2 linked regions of the Lichenibacterium dinghuense genome follow. The protein of the gene in region 2 interacts with the protein of the main gene of each other region in a pairwise test. Links are inferred from orthologs where the notes say so. Each region holds a gene or a part of one and is shown on either strand. Other genes may lie near its edges.

Region 1 (5,327 bases), 1.9 Mb from region 2 along the record:
AGGACGAGGGCCTGCGCGCCGCGATGGAGCGGCTGATGGTGGCGGAGCCGGGACACTGGCAGCGCTACTACGGCGGCCAGGGCGCGGCGCTGGCCGCCCAGCGCCACTTCTCGTACAGCGACCGCATCCGCTACTACTGGCCGCATCCCGAGGCCCGCGCCGCCGTCGACGCGCTCATGGCCCGGCTCGGCGACCGGGCCATCCCCGAAACGCTGATCGGCCAGTACCTGCCCCGGCTCTACGACGGCGTGCGAGACGGGGCCGTCCGGCCGCGGGCGCGCGACCTCGTGATCGCCGCGATCCGCCTGGCCCTGCAGCCCTACAGCGCGGCCTGCTCGGCCTGACGCTTCCGGACGAACCCAAAGGAGAAGACGCATGCAGCTCGACGGCAAGGTCGCCATCGTCACGGGCGCGGCGCGCGGCATCGGCCGCGCCATCGCGGAGCGCTACCACGCGGAGGGCGCCAGGGTCGTGGTCGCCGACCTCAACCGGGCCGGCGCCGAGGAGGCCGCGGCCGCGCTGGGTCAGGGCGCGCTCGGGCTCGCGTTCGACGTCACGCACCAGGAGTCGATCGACGCCCTGGTGGCGCGCGTGGTCGCCGAATACGGCGGCATCGACATCCTCGTGAACAACGCCGGCCTCTTCGACCTCGCCCCCATCGTCGATATCACGCGGGAAAGCTACCGCAAGGTCTACGCCGTCAACGTCGAGGGCCTGCTCTTCACGATGCAGGCCGTCGCCCGCGAGATGATCGCGCAGGGGCGGGGCGGCAAGATCATCAACTTCGCGTCCCAGGCCGGCCGCCGCGGCGAGGCGCTGGTGGGCGTCTACTGCTCGTCCAAGGCCGCGGTGATCTCGCTGACCCAGAGCGCCGGCCTCGACCTCATCAAGCACGGCATCAACGTCAACGCCATCGCGCCCGGCGTGGTCGACAACGAGCACTGGGACCACGTGGATTCCATGTTCGCCCGCTACGAGAACCTCCAGCCGGGCGAGAAGAAGCGCGCCGTCGGCGCCTCGGTGCCGTTCGGCCGCATGGCCCGGCCCGAGGAGATCGGCGGCCTCGCGACCTTCCTGGCCAGCCGGGACGCCGACTACATCGTGGCCCAGTGCTACAACATCGACGGCGGCAACTGGATGAGCTGAGCCGAAAGGGCGACCTCGACCGGACCCGCGGGCGGGCGATGCCCGGCGCGGGTCTGAACTGAACGGGAGGAAGCCGAGCGCGATGTCGGCTTCATCGCGCCCCGCATCGCCGCAGGATCGACCGACTTCGGTTTCCAGTCCGGCGACAGCCGCCTGTCGGCTTTTGCCGGTCAGCGTACAGCCAGCCGAGCCGTCGCGACGCAGGCCGGTCTCCGGCCTTCAAGGCTCGAACGGGAAAGATTACAGGGGGTGCCTCTGGCGCGCCCAAGGGGAATCGAACCCCTGTTTTCGCCGTGAAAGGGCGACGTCCTAGACCGCTAGACGATGGGCGCGGACGGTGGAAGGCGATGCCTCGACCGTGGAGCGCTTATAGGCCGAGCCGGGCCGGTCTGGCAAGCGCGGGCGCGGCCTCGCGCACAGGCCTCGCGACGCGTCGCCCCGGCCGTGGACCAGGCTCAGGCAGCCGGACGTTGACGGCGCATCGTCCCCCAGCCGGAGCGCACCCATGTCCGAACCCGACCGCCGCCAGATGCTGAAGCTCGCTGCCGCGGCCGCCGGGGCGGCGCTCGGCGGCACGGCCGCGGCCCGGGCCGCCGAACCCGCCGTCGACACCGGCACGGTCGCGGGCGGCAAGCTGGACTTCCCGACCTGGACGGCGCCGACCGAGCGCCCGACGCCGCCGCCGCCCGCGCCCCTGCCCCCGTCCGAGCGGGTCGGCTTCGCGGTGCTGGGGCTCGGCCGGCTCGCCACGGAGGAGATCCTGCCGGCCTTCGGCCGGTCGAAGCGCGCCAAGCTCGTCGCGCTGATCTCGGGCACGCCCGACAAGGCGAGGCTCCTCGCGCGCCAGCACGGCGTCGCGCCGGACGCGGTCTACGGCTACGGCGACTGGGACCGGATCAAGGCCGATCCGGCCATCCAGGCCGTCTACATCGTGACGCCCAACGCGCTGCACCGGGAAGCGACGCTCGCGGCCGCGGCCGCCGGCAAGCACGTGCTCTGCGAGAAGCCCATGGCGACGAGCTCCGCCGACTGCCAAGCGATGATCGACGCCTGCGCGACGGCGAGGCGGCACCTGATGATCGCCTACCGCTGCCAGTACGAGCCCAACAACCGCGCCCTGCAGGACATGGTGCGCGGCGGGCGCTACGGCGCGGCCCTGCTCTACGACGCCGTCAACACACAGAACATGGCGGCGCCGACGCAGTGGCGCTTCGTGAAGGCGCTGGCCGGCGGCGGCGCCCTGCCCGACATCGGGCTCTACTGCCTCAACGGCGCGCGCTTCCTCAGCGGCGAGGAGCCGACCGAGGTCTACGCCCACACCCATTCGACGCCGGGCGACCCGCGCTTCAGGGAGGTCGAGGAGCAGGTCACCTTCACGCTGCGGTTCCCGAGCGGGCTCGTGGCGAACTGCGCGGCCTCCTACGGCCTCCACGAGAACCGGAGGCTCGGGATGGGCATGCCGGCAGCCGCGATCGATTTCGCCAACGCCTTCGCGTACACGGGGCAGAGGCTGCAGATCGCGCACCGGGACGGCGACGCCGAGGCGGTGGTCGACCGCCGCATCGCGGCGAAGGATCAGTTCGCGCTGGAGCTCGACCACATGGCGGAGTGCGTCGCCACCGGCCGGCGCCCGCGCACGCCCGGCGAGGAGGGCCTGGCGGACCAGCGCATCATGGAGGCGATCTACCGCTCGGCCGCGACGGGCCAGCCCGTGGCGCTGCCGAAGGTCGAGGGCCTCGACACGACGCGCGGCCCGGCGCTGCCCCCGGCGGACCAGGGCTGAGCCGCCGCCCTACCCCGGCTGGTCCGGCACGAGCGCGGCGTCTAGCAGGCGCAGCTCCGGCCGGCCCCCGCCCCCGCCCCAGCGGTTGACCGTGAGCGTGCCGGCGGCGTGGACGAGCTTGCCCCGCGCCGCCATGATCCCCTGCCCGAGCGGCCCCTCGGCGACGCGGAACGCCACGGCGCGGATGCGGCTGCCGTCGCGGCCCGCCAGGGTCGCGCGCAGGTGCCCCTCGCCCATCGTGCCGCAGTCCACCACGCGGTGGCTCGGCAGCGCCACCACGGGCTCCGGCGCGCCGGCGCCGAAGGGGCCCGCGGCCTCGAGCCCGCCGATCAGCTCCGGCGTGGCGGAGCCCGCGCCCAGCGTCCCGTCGACCTCCAGGGCCGCCTCGGCGCGGGACCGCGCGACGGCGTCGGCGAAGTGGTCGTGCAGGAAGTCGCGGAAGGCGGGCAGGCTCGCCGCCGGCAGCGTCACGCCCGCCGCCATGCCGTGGCCGCCCCCCTTCAGCAGCAGCCCTCGCTCGACGGCGAGCCGCACCGCGGCCCCGAGGTCCGCGCCGGGGGTCGAGCGGCCGGAGCCGGTGCCGGTGTCGCCCGCGAGCGCGATGGCGAAGGCGGGCCGGTCGAAGCGCTCGCGCAGCCGCGCCGCGACGAGCCCGACGACGCCGGGGTGCCACCCTTCGGCAGCGGCCACGATCACCGCGCTGTCCCCGCCCCCGACCAGGGCGAGCGCTTCCGCTTCGGCCTCCTCGACGGCGGCGAGCTCGATCACGCGGCGCTCGCGGTTCAGCCGGTCGAGGTCGGCGGCGATGCGCGCCGCCTCGACCGGGTCAGGCGTCAGGAGCAGGCGCGTGCCGAGCGCCGAGTCGCCGATGCGGCCGCCGGCGTTGATGCGCGGGCCGACGAGATAGCCGAGGTGGAAGGGCGAGGGCGCGCCGTCGGCGCCCGCCACGTCGAACAGCGCCGCGAGGCCGGGCCGGGCGCGCCGCGCCATCACGGCGAGGCCCTTGGCCACGAAGGCCCGGTTGAGACCGGTGAGCGGCACCACGTCGGCGACCGTGGCGAGGGCCACGAGGTCGAGCGCGGCGAGGAGGTCGGGCGCGGCGCGCCCGTCCCAGAACCCGGAAGCCTTGAGGGCGCGGTGCAGCGCCACCAGCACCATGAAGACCGCGCCGGCGGCGCAGAGGTGGCCGAGGCCGGACAGGTCGTCGGGGCGGTTGGCGTTGACGAGGGCCGCCGCGCGCGGCAGCTCGGCGCCGAGCTGGTGGTGGTCGATCACCACCGTGTCGAGCCCGCGCCGCGCCGCCTCCTCCAGCGGCACGAGGCTCGTCGAGCCGCAGTCCACCATCACGAGCAGCGTGGCGCCGCCCGTCGCCAGCGCCGCCACGGCCGGCACGCTCGGCCCGTAGCCGTCGACCAGCCGGTCGGGTATGTGGATCGCGGGGTCGAGCCCGGCCGCCCGCAGATAGCCGACCAGCAGGGCCGCCGCGCAGGCGCCGTCGACGTCGTAGTCGCCCAGCACCGCGACGCTTTCCCCCGCCCGCACCGCGCGGGCGAGCCGCTCCACGGCGGCCGGCATGTCGGCGAGCACGTCGGGGTCCGGCATCAGCGCGCGCAGGCTGGGGTCGAGGAAGGCCGCGCAGTCCGCCACGTCGCGGCCGCGGCTCGCCAGCACGCGCGACAGCAGGTCCGGCATGCCGTGGCTCTGCGCGATCGCGGCCGCGCGCCGCGCGCCGGCCTCGTCGAGCCGCGCCCGCCAGGCGCGGCCCGTCATCGAGCGGGCGACGTCGAGCACGAGCGGGTTCATCGGCGGCGGAGGGTTTTCACGGGATGGAGGCCTTCGATCGGCGCGAGCGGGAGCCTCCTTCGCGGGAGGGCGGCACCCTTACCCCGGCGCGACTCGATGGCGAAAGGGTTTCATGTTAACCGTCTCGGGCTTATGTACACGGTCTGTTCCCGTATCCCACCGTCCCGCAGGGCCCGCCGATGTCTCCCAGGTCCGCCGCCGCCGCCGTCCCCGAGGACCTGTTCGCCGTGAACGACGACGTGCCGTCCATCGCCGAGGCCGGGAAGAAGCGCCGCGCCCTGCCGTTGCGCGACGGGACTCCCGACGAGGCCGGCTACACCGCCGCCTCGATCGAGGTTCTGGAAGGGTTGGAGCCGGTGCGGCGGCGCCCCGGCATGTACATCGGCGGCACCGACGAGGCGGGCCTGCACCACCTCTTCGCCGAGGTGATCGACAATTCCATGGACGAGGCCGTGGCGGGCCACGCGAGCCGCATCGACGTCGCGATGGAAGCGGACGGCTTCGTGTCGATCACCGACAACGGCCGCGGCATCCCGGTCGACCCGCACCCGAAGTTCCCCGACCGCTCGGCGCTCGAAGTCATCATGACCACGCT
Region 2 (7,716 bases):
CGCGCTACAAGGGCGAGAACTTCGACCGCAACGTCGCCGCGGCCAGGCGCGTGAACGCGGTGGCGCAGTCCAAGGGCGCCAAACCCGGCCAGATCGCCCTGGCTTGGCTCCTCGCCAAGGGGGACGACATCGCACCCATCCCCGGCACCAAGCGCCGGACCTACCTGGACGAGAACGTCGCAGCGGCCGACATCCGCCTCGCGCCGGACGAGGTCGCGGCGCTCGACGCCGCCCTGCCGCCCGGCTCGATCGCGGGGCCCCGCTACACGGACGCCCAGATGGCCATGGTGGACCGCTGAGCCCCCAATAGTCACGAAATATTTCGAGGATTTCGCATATGTCTGATCAGTCGACGCCGGTGTGGTTCATCACCGGCTGCTCCACGGGCTTCGGCCGCGAACTCGCGAAGCTGGTGCTCGACCGCGGCTGGCGGGCCGTGGTGACGGCGCGCGACAGGGAACGCGTCGAGGATCTGGCGAAGCTCGGTGGCGACCGCGCCCTCGCCCTGTCGCTCGACGTGATCGACGACGACGAGATCGAGGCCGGCGTGAAGGCGGCGGTCGAGAGGTTCGGCCGCATCGACGTGCTGGTGAACAACGCCGGCTACGGCTACCTGTCCTCCATCGAGGAGGGCGTGCCCGAGGAGGTGCGCGCGCAGTTCGAGGCCAACGTCTTCGGCCTCTTCGCCATGACGCGCGCCGTGCTGCCCGTGATGCGCAGGCAGAAGAGCGGCCACGTCATCAACATCGCCTCCGTGGCGGGCTTCTGCGGCTTCCCGGGCTCGGGCTATTATGCGGCCTCGAAACACGCGGTCGAGGGCTTCTCGGACTCGCTGTCGAAGGAGATGGCGCCGCTCGGCGTCAAGGTCACGGTGGTGGAGCCCGGCCCCTTCCGCACCGACTGGGCCGGCCGCTCGATGGCGCAGACGAAGAGCACGATCCCGGACTACGCCGAGACCGTGGCGGCGCGCCTCGCCACGACCTCCAGGAACAGCGGCACCCAGGCGGGCGACCCCGTGCGGGCCGGGCAGGCGATGATCGACCTCGTCGGCGAGGCCAACCCGCCCCTCCACCTCGTGCTCGGCGAGTGGGGCCACGATGCGGTGGTGAAGAAGCTGCGCGACACGCTGGCCGAGGTCGAGGGCCGGCGCCAGACCGCGCTCGACACCGACTACCCGGCGGGCGAGCGTTAGACGCGCCGCAGCACGTGGTAGCGCCCCTCGGCCACGCCGGGGGGCAGCGGCTCGGGCGCGAGGTCCGGGTGGGGCAGCGCGCCGCCGCTCACGGCGTATCCCCCCGGCACGAGCAGCCGGGCCGCGAGCGCCGGCAGCCAAGTCAGGAGTTCGGCGTCGCCGGCCTCGTCGCCGGTCTCGATGTCGGCGTGCACCAGGGCCGCGCAGCCGTCCGGCCAAGCCGCGGCTGTGTCGCGGAGGTGCCCGACCACGAAGTCCTCGAGCGCGGGGCGGGGCCTCACGCCCTCCACCACCACGCTCTCGAAGACCACGATGCGGCGGTCCGGGAGCAGCCCGCGCAGGTGGTCGTAGGTGCGGGCGCTGCCGAGGCCGAACTCCAGGACGAGGCCCGGCACGCCGTCGAGCCGGCGCGGCAGGGCGTTGAGGATGTCGCGCTGGGCCTGCATGCGGCGGATGAAGGAATCGAGGCGGCTCATGGCGCTCCCGTGACGGGCGATGCACCTCTCGCCCACGGGCGCACAACGGGGCCGGGAGCGGGACCGTTCCCGACCCGCGCGTTGACACCGGCCGACGAGGGGCGCCATCGTCCGGGCGGAGGGTCCACCATGTCCGATGCCGCGTCGATCGAAGCCCTGGCCGGGGAGGTCGCCGAGTGGCGGCGCGAGATCCATCGGCATCCGGGGATCGCCTTCGACGTCGGGCCCACGGCGTCCCTCGTCGCCGACAAGCTGCGCGCCTTCGGCTTCGACGAGGTGATGGAGGGCGTGGGCCGCACCGGCGTGGTCGGCGTGCTGCGCGGCCGCCGCGGCGGGGACCGCGCGGTCGCGCTCCGCGCCGACATGGACGCGCTGCCGATCTTCGAGCAGACCAATCTCGGCCACGCGTCGCGCGAGGCGGGGAAGATGCACGCCTGCGGCCACGATGGCCACACCGCCATGCTGCTCGGCGCCGCCAAGCACCTCAGCGGGGCGCGCGACTTCGCCGGCACGGCGGTGTTCCTGTTCCAGCCCGCCGAGGAGACGAGCGAGGGCGCCCTCGCCATGATCGAGGACGGGCTGTTCGACCGCGTGCGCGTCGACAGCGTCTACGGGCTGCACAGCCTGCCGGGCCTCCCCGTGGGCCATTTCGCGACGCGGCCCGGCCCCGTTATGGCCTCGGTCGACCGCTTCGAGGTGCTGGTGGAGGCGCGCGGCGCCCACGCGGCCATGCCGCACCAGGGCGTCGACGCCGTGCTGGTGGCGAGCCAGATCGTGGTGGCGCTGCAGTCCATCGTGTCGCGCAACCTCGATCCGCTGGAGCCCGCCGTGGTGACGGTGGGCGCGATCCAGGCCGGCGACGCCTTCAACGTGCTGCCCGACACGGCGCGGCTGCTCGGCACCTGCCGGGCCCTCACCGCGGCCTCGCGCGACACGATCGAGCGGCGGCTGCGCGAGGTGGCCGAGGGCGTGGCGCGGCTCAACGGCGCGCAGGCGCGCGTCACCTACGACCGCATCTCGCCCGCCACCGTGAACCATGCCGCCGAGGCGGGCCTCGCGGCGCGCGTGGCCGAGGGCGTGGCCGGGCCGGGCAACGCCGACGCGGCCATGCCGCCGCTGATGATCGGCGAGGACTTCGCGCGCTTCCTCGAGGTGAAGCCGGGCGCCTTCTCGTTCATCGGCAACGGCGACACGGCCGGGCTGCACCACCCCGCCTACGACTTCGACGACCGGGCCATCTCGTCGGGCATCCGCTACTGGGTGGGGCTGGTCGAGGCCGCGTGAAGCGGTTCCGATGAGGTCGGGTCGGTTGCGCCCCGTCCGCGCGGATCGCATCGGAACTCGTTTCGCGGCCGGCGCGTGAGACCTCCCAAACCGGCGCGCCACGACCTCCTCCTCGTCGCGCCCGCCGACTGGCCCGCGGTCCTCGCCGCGCTTCCCGGCCGGCCCGAGCTGCCGTCCGGCGCCGCGGCGCTGGTCCGGGGCTGGGCCGAGGCGGGCCGGCCGGTCATCGCCCGGCGCCCCGCCCCCGGCGACGCGCCCGGCGCGGTGCCGGCGGGCCTGCCCCTGCCGCCGCGCCTCGGCAAGGGCCGCGTCGCGCTGCTGATCCCCGCCGGCGTGCCGTGGCGGCCCGTGCCGCCCGTGACGCTGGCGGAGGCCGCGGCCCTCGCGCCCGCGCCCTGGCGCGGCGCGATCGACGCGCTGCTCCGTCTCGCCGACGCGGTCGGCCTCGTGCCGCGGGTCTTCGGCGCGCTGCTGTGGCGCGCGAAGACGGGACTGGCCTACCTCGGGCCGGGGTCGGACCTCGACCTTCTGTGGCCCGCGGAGGACGGGCGCGCCATCGGGCCGCTGCTCGACGGGCTAGGCGCGATCGCCGCTGCGGCGCCGATGGCGGTCGACGGCGAGGTGCTGACGCCCTTCGGCGGCGTGCAGTGGCGCGAGCTGGCCGCGGCCCGGCGGGGCGGGGGCGCCGCCGTGCTGGCGAAATCGCTCGACCGCGCCGGCTTCGTGCGCGCCGAGACGATCCTCGGCGCCGGGGCGCCCGCGTGCCGCTGAGCGCCGAGCTAGAGGCTCCCCCGGCCGGCCGGCCCGAGCGCGTCGCGGCGCTGGCCCACGCGGCGCTGATCGCCGAGCTGGAGGCTTGGCCGAAACCCGGCCTCGTCAGTCTCGTCGACAGCGGCAGCCACGCCGACATGGACGCCGGCGCGCTCAAACGCAGCGCCGACGCCATCCGCCCCTTCTTCGCCGACCTCGTGCGGGCCGGGGAGGGGCGGGCCGGCATGGCCGAGCTCAGGCGCATCGGCCTCGCCGCCGAGGCCGCCATGATGGCGGCGACGGGCGGGGTCAACGCGCACCGCGGCGCCATCTTCTCGCTCGGCCTCCTCGCGGCCGCCGAGGGCGTGGTGGGTGGGGCGGGGGGCAGCGCCGAGGGCCGCGCCCGCGCGGTCGGCGCGCTGTGGGGCGGGGCGATCCGGGGCGGGCCGGCGCCGGCCTCCAGCAACGGCGCCGCCGCGGTGCTGCGCTTCGGCGTCGGCGGCGCGCGGGAGGAGGCCGCGGCGGGCTTCCCGACCCTGCGCCGCACCGGCCTGCCGGGGCTGCGCGAGGGCCGGCGGCTGCGGCCGGACGACCCCGTGGCGGCGCGGGTCCACTGCTTCTTCGCCCTGATGGCCGCCGTCGACGACACCAACCTGCTCCACCGCGGCGGCCGCGGCGGCCTCGCCTTCGCGACGGCATCGGCGGCGCGCTTCCTCGCGGCGGGCGGCGTCGGCGCGCCAGACTGGCGGGACGAGGCCGCGCGGCTCCACCACGCGTTCGTCGCGCGGCGCCTCAGCCCCGGCGGCTCGGCGGACCTCCTCGCCGCGACGCTGTTCCTCGACGCGCTCGAGGCCGCCCCTTGCGCGGGGAGCGCCGATCCCCTTCTATGAGAACGGGACGGGAACGGCAGCCCCTGCCGGGTCCCCTTCGGGAGCGCGCAGGATGTCGAGGCCGGCCGGCGAGCGCACGCTGTTCTTCTTCGAGAAGCCCTCGGCGATGCGCCAGCTGCAGCGCTTCTTCAAGTCGCCCACCACGACCTGCGTGGCGGCCGAGGGCCACCTGCTCAGCGCCGAGGAGCCGGGCGACCTGCGGCCCGAGTGGAAGCCGTGGCGCTTCGACGAGCTGCCCATCGTGCTCGACGCCATCCCGGTGCGGGCCGGCAAGAACCGCTCCGGCCAGTCGCACAAGCCCAAGCTCGACGCGATCCGGCAGGCGCTGCGCGACGCAGACCGCGTGGTGATCGCGACCGATCCGGGCCGGGAAGGGTCGATGATCGCCTGGGAGGTGCTGGAGCACCTCGGCTGGCGCGGCCGCGTCGACCGCCTGAAGCTCGGCGCCCTCGACGACCTGTCGATCCGGCGCGCCTTCGCGGTCATGGCGAAGGAGCCGGATTCGGGCCAGCGCGACTATGCCGCCTACCTCGAAGCGCTGTGCCGCCAATACGAGGACTACCACCTCGGGCTCAACGGCACCCGCGCGGTGTCGCTGCGCCTCCGGCCCGCGGCGTTCCGCGAGCCGTGGCGCTTCGGCGGCGTGCAGACGCCGACCCTCGCCATCCTGGCCGACCTCGAGACGCGCATCCGGGACTTCGTGCCGCGCGACTTCTTCAAGGTCGGCCTGCCCGTCGTCACCCGCGGCGGGGCGAAGCTCACGCTCTGGCACGCGCCGAAGGAGCGCATCTTCGAGCGCGAGGCCGCGGAGGCGATCCGCGACGCCGCGGCGCGCTGGTCGGGGCGGCTCGCCGTCGAGCAGAAGGACGTGCGGCGCCCGCCCCCGAAGCTGTTCTCCAAGGACACGCTGGCCCGGCGCTGCGCCAAGCGCTTCGGCTGGGACCCGCAGCACACCGCCAAGCTCGCCCAGGAGCTCTACGACAGGGGCTACCTGTCCTACCCCCGCACCGAATCCGAGCACCTGCCGGAAAGCCAGACCGGCGACGCCGCCGCGGTGGTGGCCGCGGTCGTGACCGTGCTCAGCGACTGTGCGCCGCTCCTGCCGGAGGCGCTGGTGTTCCGGCGCGGGCTCAAGGGCCACTACGTCAAGGACCCCGGCGAGCACCACGCGGTCGTGCCGCTGCGCAAGGTGCCGGCCGGTGCCGGCCTCGCGCCGGACCTGTCGCGCCTGTGGGAGCTCGTCGCCAAATCGTTCCTCGCGGCCCACATGCCGGACGGGGTCGACGCCCGCACGACCGTGTCGGTCGAGGTCGCCACGCCGCTCGGGGCGAAGCGCTTCACGGTCGGCGGCAGCGTGGTGCGCGTCCCCGGCTGGCGCGCGATCTACGGCGCCGAGGCGGAGCCCGACGCCGAGGCCGTGCCCGGCAAGGCCAAGCGCGACGACGAGGCGCTGGTGGCGCGCCTGCCCGCGGTCGGCGACGGCGAGGACGCGAAGGCCACCGGCGCCGACGTCGCCACGGCCGTCACCGAGCCGCCCCGCCGCGTCACCCGCGGCGAGCTGCCGGTGGTGATGGGTCGCCTGATCGACCAGGTGGACGACCCGGCCGTCAAGCGCGCGCTGGAGAACCCCGCCAACCCGAACGAGCCGAAGGGCCTCGGCACGGCCGCGACCCGCGACACGATGCTGCCGAAGCTCATGAAGAGCCACTACATCGCGCTCCAGAAGGGCAAGGACCCGGCCATCGAGGTGACGGAGGTGGGGCTCGCCTTCCTGGCCGCGGTGCGCCGCGTGTTCCCGGCCTACGGCGACCCCGTCGGCCGCGCCGCCTTCGAGGCCGAGCTGGCGGAGGTCGGGCAGGCGCCCACGCGGGCCGAGGCCCTGCGGCGCGCCGAAGCCTTTCGGCGGCGCACGCGGGCCCGCGTCGGCGAGCTGATCGCGGCGGTCAGCGGCTCGGCGGCGCTCGACGTGCGGCCGGGCGCGCGCGACGCGTCTGGGCCGGGCGGCCCGGCGCGGGCACCGACCGCCGCCATGGTGGCCTATGCGGTCGCGCTCGCGGAGCGGAAGGGGCTGAAGCTGCCCCGCGGCCTCAAGACCGACGCCAGGATATGCCGCACCTTCCTCGGCGAGCACGCGGAGCCGCGGCCGGAGCGGGCCGAAGCGCCGGCCAAAGGGGCAGGGGGCCGGCCGCCGAGCCCCGCCATGCTGCGCTACGCGCAGAGCCTCGCCCGGCAGCTCGGCACGGACTGCCCGGCCGAGGTGGCGGAGGACTTTTCGGCCTGCCGCCGCTTCCTCGACGCGCACGGCGGCGCGGCGAAGGGGGCACCGGAGGCGGGGGCGAAACCGTCGAGGTCTGCGCGGGAGCCGGGCGCCAAGGCCCGCGCGCCCCGCCGCCCGTCGCGGCGCAGGGCGGCCGCACCGTCGGACGGGGCGTCGGCCGCGCCGTTCTGACGGGGGCTCGACCGGGCGCCCCGGCCCGTCCGCCGACGGTATTCTCAGATCTCTGAGCATCGGGGTCGGCGCCCTTCTCCCGCGAGGGGAGAAGGGCAGAACCGGCCGGCCGCCAGATGGGTGGGTACGACCGCGGCGATGCGGGGGAGGATGGCGCCCGAGCCTCGCTCCCGCGCGCGATCCGGGGAGGGGGAACCTCCGGCGGGGTGCCGGGGCCGGTCGCGGGCGCTATGTCGTCACCGTGCCCGGAGCCTTCGCGCCCCGCGTCGACGGGCGGCCGCATCAGAAAGGGACGAACACCGCATGACGGACCACAACGCCCGCAACGACCTGCCGGCCCGCGTCGTCGCCATCAAGCGCGGCGACGTGATGGCCCAGGTCGACGTCCGCCTGGACGGGACGGACTACCGCATGACCTCCGTGATGACGGTGGATTTCCTCGACGCCATGGGCCTCGCCGGGGGCGACACGGTGCACGTCCTCGCCAAGGCCATCAATGTGCTGCTGACGCGGCCCCCATCCGGCGCGGCGGGGTCGACCGCGGGGCGCGTGTCGCGGTAGGGCTCCCACCACGCCGTCAGGGGCGGGGGAGAGTGCGACGTGGACCGACAGCACATGCGCGCCGTGTACCGCTGGATCGACGGCGAGGACACGGTGATGACCTTCGACCTCGTC

Evidence for each region.
Region 1: the proteins of L7N97_RS11550 (region 2) and recJ interact in binary tests that used the Escherichia coli proteins (3 or more experiments, as listed by UniProt). The link is inferred for Lichenibacterium dinghuense from one-to-one orthologs.

What each region holds. Positions count from the first base shown.
Region 1 is NZ_JAJLMN010000001.1:4,314,723-4,320,049, reverse strand. The notes cover bases 2,336-5,327. They hold recJ (single-stranded-DNA-specific exonuclease RecJ), read right to left. Parts: upstream 4,733-5,327; coding sequence 2,939-4,732; downstream 2,336-2,938. Other genes in these bases: parE (DNA topoisomerase IV subunit B), read left to right, coding at 4,912-5,327; L7N97_RS20550 (Gfo/Idh/MocA family protein), read left to right, coding at 2,336-2,929. Outside these bases: L7N97_RS20565 (D-tagatose-bisphosphate aldolase, class II, non-catalytic subunit), read left to right, coding at 1-344; L7N97_RS20560 (L-iditol 2-dehydrogenase), read left to right, coding at 376-1,146; more of L7N97_RS20550, read left to right, coding at 1,652-2,335. UniProt on the Escherichia coli protein: Single-stranded-DNA-specific exonuclease.
Region 2 is NZ_JAJLMN010000001.1:2,378,627-2,386,342, reverse strand. The notes cover bases 4,296-7,342. They hold L7N97_RS11550 (type IA DNA topoisomerase), read left to right. Parts: upstream 4,296-4,644; coding sequence 4,645-7,041; downstream 7,042-7,342. Other genes in these bases: mdcB (triphosphoribosyl-dephospho-CoA synthase MdcB), read left to right, coding at 4,296-4,592. Also shown: L7N97_RS11580 (aldo/keto reductase), read left to right, coding at 1-299; L7N97_RS11575 (oxidoreductase), read left to right, coding at 338-1,192; L7N97_RS11570 (class I SAM-dependent methyltransferase), read right to left, coding at 1,189-1,668; L7N97_RS11565 (amidohydrolase), read left to right, coding at 1,798-2,952; mdcG (malonate decarboxylase holo-[acyl-carrier-protein] synthase), read left to right, coding at 3,028-3,723; more of mdcB, read left to right, coding at 3,714-4,295; L7N97_RS11545 (TOBE domain-containing protein), read left to right, coding at 7,345-7,602; L7N97_RS11540 (hypothetical protein), read left to right, coding at 7,642-7,716.